DNA from 2 places in the Pseudomonas sp. JQ36 genome. Region 1 is predicted to be linked to the other one. Evidence: predicted binding sites of a transcription regulator. Region 1 holds the regulator's gene; the other holds the start of a gene.
The links. The regulator sigma-54, encoded in region 1, starts transcription at its own class of promoters, with help from an activator protein. The targets are predictions, from matches to a motif close to ANTGGCATNNANNTTGCTNT.

Region 1 (5,931 bases):
GCTGATCGACAAGGCCAAGGTTGTCGACAAGGACAACAACACCACTCAGGGCGAGAAAATCGTCTATGACACGGTGAAGAAGCTGGCCAGTGCCGGTCGCGCTACCGGCAGCAAAGTCACCGAAGCGCGTCCGCGTATCGACATGGTGATCCAGCCGAAGAAGAAAACCGACGAGAAAACCCAGTAATGGCAACTCTGAAAGCTCAACACCTGGCCAAGGCCTATAAAAGCCGCCAGGTTGTGCGCGACGTCAGCCTGTCGATCGACAGCGGCCAGATCGTTGGCCTGCTCGGCCCGAACGGCGCGGGCAAGACCACCTGCTTCTACATGATCGTCGGCCTGGTGCAGGCCGATCAGGGCCGCGTACTGATCGATGATCTGGACGTCAGCCATCAGCCGATGCACGGCCGTGCCAAGGCCGGTATCGGCTATCTGCCGCAGGAAGCGTCGATTTTCCGCAAACTGTCGGTGGCCGATAACATCATGGCCATCCTCGAAACCCGCGCGGAACTCGACAAGGCCGGTCGTCGCAAGGAACTGGAAAGCCTGTTGCAGGAATTCCACATCAGCCACATCCGCGACAACCTCGGCATGAGCCTGTCCGGTGGTGAACGCCGCCGGGTGGAAATCGCCCGCGCCCTGGCGACCGCACCGAAATTCATCCTGCTCGACGAACCGTTCGCCGGTGTCGACCCGATCTCGGTCGGCGACATCAAGCAGATCATCCACCACCTCAAGGCCAAGGGCATCGGTGTACTGATCACCGACCACAACGTGCGTGAGACCCTGGATATCTGCGAGACCGCCTACATCGTCAACGACGGTCAACTGATCGCTGAAGGCGATTCGGCGACCATCCTTGCCAACGATCTGGTGAAGGAAGTGTACCTGGGCCACGAGTTCCGCCTATAAGCGAACAGTGCCCGGTGAGCCGCCCGGGCGCTGTATCGATTCAAGCAGGATTTAAAACGCTTTTATTGTTACAGCGCTCTAGGCAAACACGACAGTTTCAGGCATATAATTTGCTTAAGTTTGGCGCTCCGGCGCCCTGTAGTGGATGGCGCATGCGCGCCGGCGAATAAGGTGTTAAGCCCCTGCCATGAAACCATCGCTAGTCTTGAGAATGGGCCAGCAGCTGACGATGACACCGCAGCTGCAACAGGCCATCCGCCTGCTCCAATTGTCGACCCTGGACCTGCAACAGGAAATCCAGGAGGCCCTGGAATCCAATCCGATGCTCGAACGCCAGGAAGAAGGCGACGACTTCGACAATACCGATCCTTTGGCCGACAACGCCGAACAAAAACCCAACACCGACATTCAGGAACCGTCCTATCAGGAAGCCGCCCCGACGGTGGACAACCTGGAAGATGGCGAATGGAACGAGCGCATTCCTAACGAACTGCCCGTTGATACCGCCTGGGAAGATGTCTACCAGACCAGCGCCAGCAGCCTGCCCAGCAGCGATGACGACGAGTGGGACTTCACCACCCGCACCTCCGCCGGGGAAAGCCTGCAAAGCCATCTGTTGTGGCAATTGAACCTGGCGCCGATGTCCGACACCGACCGCTTGATCGCCGTGACCCTGATCGATTGCATCAACAATCAGGGGTACCTCGACGAAACCCTAGAAGAAATTCTCGACGCCTTTGATCCGGAGCTCGACATCGAGCTGGACGAGATCGAAGCCGTTCTGCATCGCATCCAGCAGTTTGAACCCGCCGGCATCGGCGCGCGCAACCTTGGCGAATGCCTGCTGCTGCAACTGCGTCAGCTCCCGGCCAAGACCCCGTGGCTCAACGAAGCCAAACGGCTGGTCAGCGATTACATTGATCTGCTGGGGAGTCGCGACTACAGCCAACTGATGCGGCGCATGAAGCTCAAGGAAGATGAACTGCGCCAGGTCATCGAACTGGTGCAGAGCCTCAATCCGCGCCCGGGCTCGCAGATCGAATCGACCGAAGCCGAGTACGTGGTGCCCGACGTCATTGTGCGCAAGGACAACGAGCGCTGGCTGGTTGAGCTGAACCAAGAGTCGGTGCCCCGTCTGCGGGTCAACGCGCAGTACGCCGGTTTCGTCCGTCGCGCCGACACCAGTGCCGACAACACCTTCATGCGCAATCAGCTCCAAGAGGCACGCTGGTTCATCAAAAGCCTGCAAAGCCGCAACGAAACGCTGATGAAAGTGGCCACCCAGATTGTCGAGCATCAGCGCGGCTTCCTGGAATACGGCGATGAAGCCATGAAGCCGTTGGTCCTGCATGACATCGCCGAGGCGGTCGGCATGCACGAATCGACGATTTCCCGGGTCACCACCCAGAAATTCATGCATACCCCGCGCGGTATTTATGAACTGAAATACTTTTTCTCCAGCCACGTCAGCACCTCCGAAGGCGGCGAATGCTCGTCCACGGCGATCCGCGCGATCATCAAAAAACTGGTTGCGGCGGAAAATCAGAAAAAGCCGTTGAGTGACAGCAAGATCGCTGGTTTACTGGAGGCACAAGGCATTCAGGTGGCTCGCCGCACCGTCGCCAAGTACCGCGAATCCCTCGGGATCGCGCCTTCGAGCGAACGCAAGCGGTTGATGTAAGCCACGTTACAGCGTTCCAGTGGCAGGCTCTTCGGCCTGCCGCTTTATGCACTGGCAACGAAGGAGAAGCTGTATGCAAGTCAACATCAGTGGACACCAACTGGAAGTGACCGAACCTCTGCGCACCTACATCAACGAGAAACTCGAACGATTGGAGCGCCATTTCGACAAGATCACCAACGTGCAGGTCACGATGTGTGTCGAAAAGCTCAAGCAGAAAATCGAAGCCACCTTGCATATACCCGGCAGCGAAGTGGTCGCCAACGCAGAAGATACCGATATGTACGCTGCGATCGACTCACTGACCGACAAGCTGGATCGCCAACTCAAAAAGCATAAGGAAAAGACCCAGAGCCTCCTTCAGGGCGCAACCGGTCGTTAACACCCCCAACCCATGATCCGACTTGAAAGTATCCTGACCCCCGGCCGTTCCCTGGTGAACGTGCCGGGCGGCAGTAAAAAGAAAGCCCTCGAACAGATTGCCAACCTCATCCATAAAGAAGTGCCGGATCTGGCCATGCAGGATGTTTTCGAGAGCCTGGTAGCCCGTGAGAAACTCGGTTCCACCGGTTTCGGCAACGGTATCGCCATTCCCCACTGTCGCCTCAAAGGCTGCGAATCGCCTATCAGCGCGCTGATGCACCTTGATGCCCCCATCGATTTCGATGCCATCGACGGCGCACCGGTCGACCTGCTGTTTGTTCTGCTGGTCCCGGAAGCGGCCACCGATGCCCACCTGGAATTACTGCGCCAGATCGCCAGCATGCTCGATCGCAAGGAAGTGCGCGAAAAACTGCGCAGCGCACCGAGCAACGAAGCCTTGTATCAGGTCGTCCTGAGCGAGCAGAACGGTCATTAATCATGCGTTTGATCATCGTCAGTGGCCGTTCCGGCTCGGGTAAAAGCACCGCCCTGGATGTCCTTGAGGACAACGGCTACTACTGCATCGACAACCTGCCGGCCGGCCTGCTACCGGAACTCGCCGAACGCGCCCTGATTCACACCGAGCTAACCCAGCCGCTGGTGGCCGTGTCGATCGATGCGCGCAATCTGCCGAGCCACCTGTCGCGTTTCCCCGAACTGCTTGAAGAAGTCCGGGCCCGGCACATCCAGTGCGATGTGTTGTATCTGGATGCCGACGATGAAACCCTGCTCAAGCGCTTTTCGGAAACCCGCCGGCGCCATCCGTTGAGCAATGCCGATCGCTCGCTGGCCGAGGCAATCAACGATGAGACCGCCCTGCTCGGCCCGATCGCCGATCTGGCCGACCTCAAGGTCAACACCACCAATCTCAATCTGTACCAGTTGCGTGACACCATCAAGCTGCGACTGCTGAACCAGCCGGAGCCGGGCACGGCGTTTCTGGTCGAGTCGTTCGGCTTCAAGCGTGGCATGCCAGTGGATGCGGATCTGGTGTTCGACGTGCGCTGCCTGCCCAATCCGTACTGGAAACCGGAACTGCGTGCACAATCGGGTCTCGACGCACCTGTCGCCGAGTACCTGGCTGCACAACCGGAGGTTGAAGAGATGTTCCAGGACATCTTCGGCTACTTGAACAAATGGCTGCCACGCTTTGCCGCGAGTAACCGCGCCTATGTCACCATTGCGATTGGCTGCACCGGCGGGCATCACCGTTCCGTTTACCTGACTGAACGTCTGGGTCAGGCCCTGCAGAAAACCCTGAAGAACGTCCAGGTTCGCCACCGCGACCTCACTTAAAGGATTCACACCGCGATGCCTGCTCGTGAAATCGAAATCATCAACAAATTGGGTCTGCATGCCCGAGCGTCGGCCAAGTTCGTCGGGGTGGCGGGCCAGTTTCCCGATTGCACCATCAGAGTAGGCCGCACCCCGGAAAACACGGTGGACGGTAAAAGCATCATGGCGATGATGATGCTGGCTGCCGGCAAAGGCACCAAAATCTATCTGAGTACCGAAGGCCATCAGGAACAGGAAGCGCTGGATGCATTGGTGGCGTTGATCAACAACTACTTCGATGAGGGTGGTTGATCGTCAAAAGACCAAAAGATCGCAGCCTTCGGCAGCTCCTACACTGGAATCCAGATCCCTGTAGGAGCTGCCGGAGGCTGCGATCTTTTTTTCAGCCCAATGCGGTATCCATCACCATCATCAGACAAAACCCGATCAGCAAGCCAAGACTGGCCAGCTTGTCATGACCATGGCGGCGCGATTCCGGAATGACTTCGTGAGTCACCACCAGCAACATCGCCCCCGCCGCCAGCGCCAGCCCCAATGGCAATAACAGCTCCGCCAGACTGACCAGCCAGGCACAGAGCAGTGCAAACACCGGTTCGACCAGCCCTGACGCCGCACCGATCAAGAACGCCTTGACCCGCGACATCCCCGCCCCGGCCAGGACCAGCGCAATCACCAATCCCTCCGGCACATCCTGCAAGGCGATGCCCATCGCCAGACTGTCGGCATCCGGCATGCCGCCGCCAGCCGACACACCCACCGCCATGCCTTCCGGGATGTTGTGGGCAATGATGGCGAAGACGAAGAGCCAGATGCGCGGCGGAATCACTGGGTGTTCCAAGGTGCCGACAAGCATTTCCGGTGAGGCGCCGGACAGTTTCAGATCCACCAGATACAAACCGAATGCACCGAGCATGATGCCGAAGCAGATCAGACCGCTGGCGGCCCAAGGTGTCAGGCCCAGACTTTCGGCGGCGGTTATGCCCGGCACGATCAGCGAAAACGCGGTCGCCGCCAGCATCACGCCGGCGCCGAAACCCAGTAGCGTATCGCTGAGCCTCTGCGGCATGCGCCGGATCACCAGCACCGGCACCGCGCCGAGCGCCGTACCGAGGGCGCAGATCGCGCCACCCTGCAAGGCGCGCGACAGCTTCGGCTGCAGATCGAGCCATTCCAGCCCGTGCGCCGCCAGCAACGTCATGCCCGCCAGCAGCAACAGCGACCCGATCGCGTAACGAAACATGCGCCCACCGCCAATCGCCAGTGTTTCAGTGCCCATAGTCAGCCCTGGATCGTTTTTATAGAAGACTTAAACCAGTGCAGCCTGATAGCGCGCAGCAACTTCCGGCCAATTGATCACGTTGTAGAACGCATTGATGTATTCCGGACGGCGGTTCTGATAACGCAGGTAGTAGGCGTGCTCCCAGACGTCCAGACCGAGAATCGGCGTATTGCCGCTCATCAACGGGCTGTCCTGATTGCCGCTGCTTTCCACGATCAGCTTTTTCTCGGGCGTGACGCTGAGCCAGGCCCAGCCACTGCCGAAACGGGTCAGTGCGGCCTTAGTGAAGGCTTCCTTGAAGCTGTCGAGACCGCCCAGTTGCTCCTCGATCGCCTTGGCC
Region 2 (5,931 bases), 930 kb from region 1:
TCAGCCCGGAGCAATGGCCATTCGAAGTGGCGAGCATCAAGCGCATGGCGCCGGTGGCCGAGCGCTTCCCTGCGCTGTTACCGGATCCCAGGCTGAAAGCGGATGACCCGGTGAATCAGGGTTTTGCGCTGTTTCAGAAAAACTGCCTGGCCTGCCACCGGTTGAACGGTGCGGGGGATGCGCAGTTCGGGCCGGATCTGAATATTCCGTACAACCCGACCGAGTATTTCGGCGCGGACTTCCTCAAGCGCTACATTCGCGATCCGCAGAGTTTGCGCCAATGGCCGCAGGCGAAAATGCCGGGGTTTTCCGCGGATGTGTTGCCGGAGGGGGATTTGCAATTGTTGATCGGCTATTTGCAGCACATGGCTGGGCGCAAGGTGAAGCCCTGACGACATTATCCTGTAGGAGTGAGCCTGCTCGCGATAGCGGAGTGTCAGTCACTGATCCTTAAACTGACGACCGCTATCGCGAGCAGGCTCACTCCTACAAGGGTTACGTGTGAACCCGTTATTGTTGTTGCACGGAGATAACCGGCGTCGGCGACACGAACACCTTCGCATGCATCTGCTCACAACCACCGCCGCGGCGCATGCCGCGCACCGGGCAGGCGTCCAGATAATCCAGGCCCACCGCCAGTTTCAGATGGCGCTCAGGCCGGGCCAATTGGTTGGTCACGTCAAAGCTGTACCAGGCGTCATCCAGCCACGCTTCGGCCCAGGCATGACTGGCCAGGTGCTCGGCGTCCTCGCTGTACAGATAGCCCGACACATAACGCGACGGAATACCCAGGCTGCGTGCACAGGCGAGAAAGGCATGGGTGTGATCCTGGCAAACCCCGGCGCGCCCGGCGAAGGCTTCGGCAGCACTGGTGTCGACTTCGGTCGAACCCGGCGTGTAGCTGATGTGCTGGTTCAAACCGTGCATCAGGTCGATCAGCGCAGTGCGATCGCGCCGCTGCTTGCAGGATCTCTCGGCAAACGCCCGTAGTGCTTCGTCCGCCTCGGTCAGCCGGGTGAAACGCAGAAACGGCAGCGCCGACTGGCTCTCATGCTCGGCCTCGCGCAATTCGTCGATATCGACCTGGCCACGGGCGCCGATGATGATCGCTTCGTGCGGCTCATCCATGGTCAGCACATGCAGAATGTTGCCGAACGGATCGAGCTGGGCGCGCACCGGACGCGGCAGGTCGAGTTGCCAGCTCAACACGTGCTGACGCTCGCTGTCGTGCGGGGTCAGGCGCAAATACTGGATGCTCGCCCGCACCTGATCTTCGTAGTGATAGGTGGTCTCGTGGCTTATGGAAAGTCTCATGCAGCCTCCAGGTATGAACTGTGAATCGCGTTGCCCAACTGGCGCACCAGCGGGATGAATTCGGTGAGCCAGGCATGCAGGCCTTCGGCGAGGATTTCGTTGATACCGGTGTAGCGCAGGCGTGCGTCCATCTCGGCAGCCAAGCGCTGCGCCGGACGGCCATTGGCGCCGGGCAACTGGGCGAGGATCTGGTCGATTTCCTCGGTGCAGGCGCGCAGCGAGCGCGGTACATCGGCACGCAACAGCAGCAGTTCGGCGACATGCCGGGCGCCGGGGGCGTCGCGGTAGATCTCGGTGTAGGCCTCGAACGACGACAGTGCCCGCAGCAGCGCACTCCACTGGTAATAGGCGTGGGCGGTGCCGTCACTGACCGCTTCGGCCTGATCGCCGGCCATTTCATAGCGCGCATCGAGCAGGCGCAACGTGTTATCCGCACGCTCGATGAACGTGCCCAGACGAATGAAACGGAACGCATCGTTGCGCATGATGGTGCCGTAGGACGCGCCACGGAACAGGTGCGAGCGCTCCTTGATCCACTCGCAGAAACGGCTCATGCCGTAACGGCTCAGGCCCTGTTCGGCAATGCCGCGAATCTCCAGCCAGGTGGCGTTGATGTTCTCCCACATGTCCGCAGTGATGCGCCCGCGTACCGCATGCGCACTGGCTCGCGCGGCGCCGAGGCAGCTGTAGATGCTCGCCGGGTTGGCTGCGTCGAGGGCGAAGAAGTGCAGCAGGCGTTCGGCATGCAGTTCGCCGTGACGCTCCAGATAATCATCGAGGGTGCCAGTGATCAACAGCGGCATGGCCAGTTCGTGCAAACCGTCGCCGCGACCGTCCTGCGGCATCAGCGACAGCGAATAGCTTATATCGAGCATCCGTGCGAGGTTTTCCGCCCGCTCCAGGTAACGCGACATCCAGTACAGATCCGAGGCAGTTCTACTTAACATGGCAAGCTTCCTTCAATCCTCGACCACCCAGGTGTCCTTGGTTCCGCCGCCCTGGGAGGAATTCACCACCAGGGAGCCTTCACGCAGGGCGACACGGGTCAAACCGCCGGGCACGACCCGGGTTTCGCGGCCAGACAGTACAAACGGACGCAGGTCGATATGGCGCGGCGCAATGCCGTTTTCGACAAAGGTCGGACAGGTCGACAGCGACAGCGTCGGCTGCGCAATGTAAGCGTGGGGCTTGGCCTTGATCCGCTCACGGAACGCATCAATCTGCGCCGTGGTTGACGCCGGCCCCACCAGCATTCCGTAACCGCCGGAGCCCTGGGTCTCCTTGACCACCAGATCCGGAAGATTGGCCAGTACATGGGAAAGTTCCGAGGGGTTGCGGCACTGCCAGGTCGGCACGTTCTTCAGGATCGGTTCTTCGTCGAGGTAGAAACGGATCATCTCGGTGACAAACGGGTACACCGACTTGTCATCCGCCACGCCGGTGCCGATGGCATTGGCCAGCACCACGTTGCCGGAACGGTAGGACGACAGCAGCCCCGGTACACCGAGCATCGAGTCGGGGTTGAATGCCAACGGATCGAGGAACGCGTCGTCGAGCCGACGGTAGATCACGTCCACCGCTTTCGGGCCATCGGTGGTGCGCATGAAGACCTTGTCGTCACGCACGAACAGGTCGGCGCCCTCCACCAGTTCAACGCCCATTTCCCGTGCGAGGAACGCGTGTTCGAAGAATGCACTGTTGAAGCGCCCCGGCGTCAGCACCACCACACTCGGGTCGTCGATCGGGCTGGAGCTTTTCAGGGTGTCGAGCAACAGATTCGGGTAGTGGTCGATGGGCGCGATGCGCTGGGCGGCGAACAGCTCCGGGAACAGGCGCATCATCATTTTGCGGTCTTCGAGCATGTAACTGACGCCGCTCGGGGTACGCAGGTTGTCTTCGAGCACGTAGTAGGTGCCGTCGCCGTCGCGCACCAGATCGACGCCGGAAATGTGCGAGTAGATGTCGCGGTGCAGATCCAGGCCCTGCATCGCCAACTGGTACTGCTCGTTGGCCAGCACCTGTTCGGCGGGGATGATCCCGGCCTTGATGATGCGCTGCTCGTGATAAAGGTCGGCGAGGAACATGTTCAACGCCTTGACCCGCTGGATGCAGCCGCGCTCGACGATCCGCCACTCGCTGGCTGGAATGCTGCGCGGAATGGTGTCGAACGGAATCAGGCGCTCGGTACCCTGCTCGTCGCCATAGAGTGTGAAAGTGATCCCGGCCCGGTGGAACAGCAGATCGGCCTCGCGTCGCCGTTGTGCCAGCAACTCGTCAGGCGTGTCGGCCAGCCAGCGGGCGAACTCCCGGTAATGCGGGCGGACCTGGCCGCCGGCATCGTACATTTCATCAAAATAGGTGCGGATCATGCCGTACTCCTTGTCACCCGGACCTACAGGCCTTCGCAAGGCCCGTGCCATCGGCATAAACGCTTTGATTTCAATCGGTTGGATAATCACGCCAGCAGCACCGCACCATTCCTGTGCGGCAATTGCCCCAACCGGATTGCCCCCGCTTCATTGCGACGCATTGCATCGCCTATCACCAGCATAGTCAGAGTTGATTTCACCGCTCGCACGGAGCTGCGGATAATCGGCGCATCCGCTGAAAACTTCCCCCGGTGAAGGTTTCAGCTCCACTGATCCGGACTGCCCGCGCAGTCCCCGCAGGCCTTAACCCTGACCGGTTTCCGCTCCTTATCGGACTTCCCTTTTAGCCACCCTCTCCGGTGGCTTTTTTTTGCCTTTCTGAAATGTTTTGAAAGCAAAAGCAAAAGATCGCAGCCTTCGGCAGCTCCTACAGGTGATTGGTGTAGGAGCTGCCGGAGGCTGCGATCTTTTGCTCTTTGAAACGACAACGGCCAACCCGAAGGTCAGCCGTTGCTCAATACCTGAAACCAGAGATCAATTCAGACGATGGCGGTTACGCACCTCCTGCTTGACGCCCCAGCCCTCGATGATGCCGCCCAGCGGCTCGACCACGGCAGAGAAACCCTGCTCGAAATCGCCAATGTCGTCATAGGTCGCGTACATCACTTTGCTCAATTCCAGCGACCAGGCGCCATCGTCGCGCGCGCTGACCTGGGCATTGATGGATTCACCACGAAATTTGCCTGCCGCCCTGCGCGCCCGCTCCTCGTCCGGGAAAATGGCGTAGAACTCGATGGGATGGAATCGGGAAAAGTCGAAACCGCCTTCTTTCATGCGGCGCAGAACATTGCTGCTGATGTCTTCTTGATAGGCTGTGCTCATGAATCGTCCCCCTCGGATAGATGGATAGACTTTCCGTATTCCCGCCCCGGGCCTTACAGGCCAAAAGTACATCGGCAAACAGGTTGCCGGCGGGAAACAAGCATGTAGCTGACAAGACCAGACCTTAGCGATTCGTTCGCTGATCTCGCTTGCAGAGTAGCCCCAAGATAGAGCTGCTGCCAAGGCCTGGTTTACAAGATGACAGGAAGTGTTCAGACAAGTGTGATGCTGCGGATTTCGATGCCGTTCTGGGTCTTGAGGTTTTTCACCCCGGCATCGGCGGTGCGTCCTTCCAGATCGTTCAGATCCAGTTGGGCGGCGACCGGAAGAAGCCGCTCCTTGATCAGCCGTGCAGCTTCATCATCGGACGGGCATTCCTCACGTTCGAAGATCTCATCAACGATTTCACCATGATCATCCACGAAAGTGACTTTCCACTTTTGCATCGGTGCCTCCTCGATCAAACCCGCAAATGGGCTTACTACTATCTCGACTTTTGGCGAGATTGATCGTTCAAAAGGATTGCAGCGGACGAACATGAAAAAAAATATATCCACTGTAGGAGCTGCCGCAGGCTGCGATCTTTTGACTTTGATTGTTTAAAAAGCAAGATCAAATGATCGCAGCCTGCGGCAGCTCCTACAGGGGTTTTGCAGCGTTCTTTTAGTCGTTGCTTGGCTTGTTGATCGCCTGCAACACGTACTGCGGCAGTGCAAATGCGCCGATGTGGATTTCCGGGTTGTAGTAGCGGGTGACGATGCCGCTGCCGATGAAGCGCTGTTGCAGGGTTTCACGGCTCAGCTTGCGGTAGGCCGGGTTGGTCGAGCCCCAGGCGAAGGTCATCGAACCGCCGATGTAGGTCGGCACCGCTGCCTGATAGAAGTGCCAGTCCGGGAACAGGCTGCGCAGGCGACCAGCGGTGGTTTTGACTTCATCGATCTGCATGAACGGCGTGCCGTTCTGGGTCACGAGGATCCCGCCTTCGTTCAGGCAACGGTGGCAGGCCTGATAGAAGTTCTCCGAGAACAGCACTTCGCCCGGGCCGATCGGATCGGTGGAGTCAGAGATGATCACGTCGAATTTTTCCGTGGTGGTGGCGACGAAACGCATGCCGTCGTCGATCACCAGGTTCAGCCGTGGATCGTCGTAGGCGCCCTTGGAGTGGTTCGGCAGGAATTCCTTGCACATGTCGACCACGGTGCCGTCGATCTCGACCATGGTGATGTGCTCGACGCCGGCGTGCTTGGTCACTTCGCGCAGCATGCCGCCGTCGCCACCGCCGATGATCAGCACGCGCTTGGCGGTGCCGTGAGCGAGGATCGGCACGTGAGTGAGCATTTCGTGGTAGATGAATTCATCGGCTTCG

Region 2: the regulator sigma-54 is predicted to act here: its motif matches at 3,716-3,735, upstream of ACS4NR_RS03190 (circularly permuted type 2 ATP-grasp protein).

The regions. Positions count from the first base shown of each region.
Region 1 is NZ_CM132642.1:5,817,772-5,823,702, reverse strand. It holds gene lptA (lipopolysaccharide transport periplasmic protein LptA) at 1-187, shown strand, start outside; gene lptB (LPS export ABC transporter ATP-binding protein) at 187-912, shown strand; gene ACS4NR_RS26200 (RNA polymerase factor sigma-54) at 1,100-2,593, shown strand; gene hpf (ribosome hibernation-promoting factor, HPF/YfiA family) at 2,667-2,975, shown strand; gene ptsN (PTS IIA-like nitrogen regulatory protein PtsN) at 2,988-3,452, shown strand; gene rapZ (RNase adapter RapZ) at 3,455-4,312, shown strand; gene ACS4NR_RS26180 (HPr family phosphocarrier protein) at 4,328-4,603, shown strand; gene ACS4NR_RS26175 (ZIP family metal transporter) at 4,695-5,588, opposite strand; gene ACS4NR_RS26170 (superoxide dismutase) at 5,619-5,931, opposite strand, start outside.
Region 2 is NZ_CM132642.1:651,057-656,987, reverse strand. It holds gene ACS4NR_RS03205 (c-type cytochrome) at 1-392, shown strand, start outside; gene ACS4NR_RS03200 (transglutaminase family protein) at 511-1,314, opposite strand; gene ACS4NR_RS03195 (alpha-E domain-containing protein) at 1,311-2,261, opposite strand; gene ACS4NR_RS03190 (circularly permuted type 2 ATP-grasp protein) at 2,274-3,683, opposite strand; gene ACS4NR_RS03185 (ribonuclease E inhibitor RraB) at 4,218-4,565, opposite strand; gene ACS4NR_RS03180 (hypothetical protein) at 4,778-5,011, opposite strand; gene speE (polyamine aminopropyltransferase) at 5,229-5,931, opposite strand, start outside.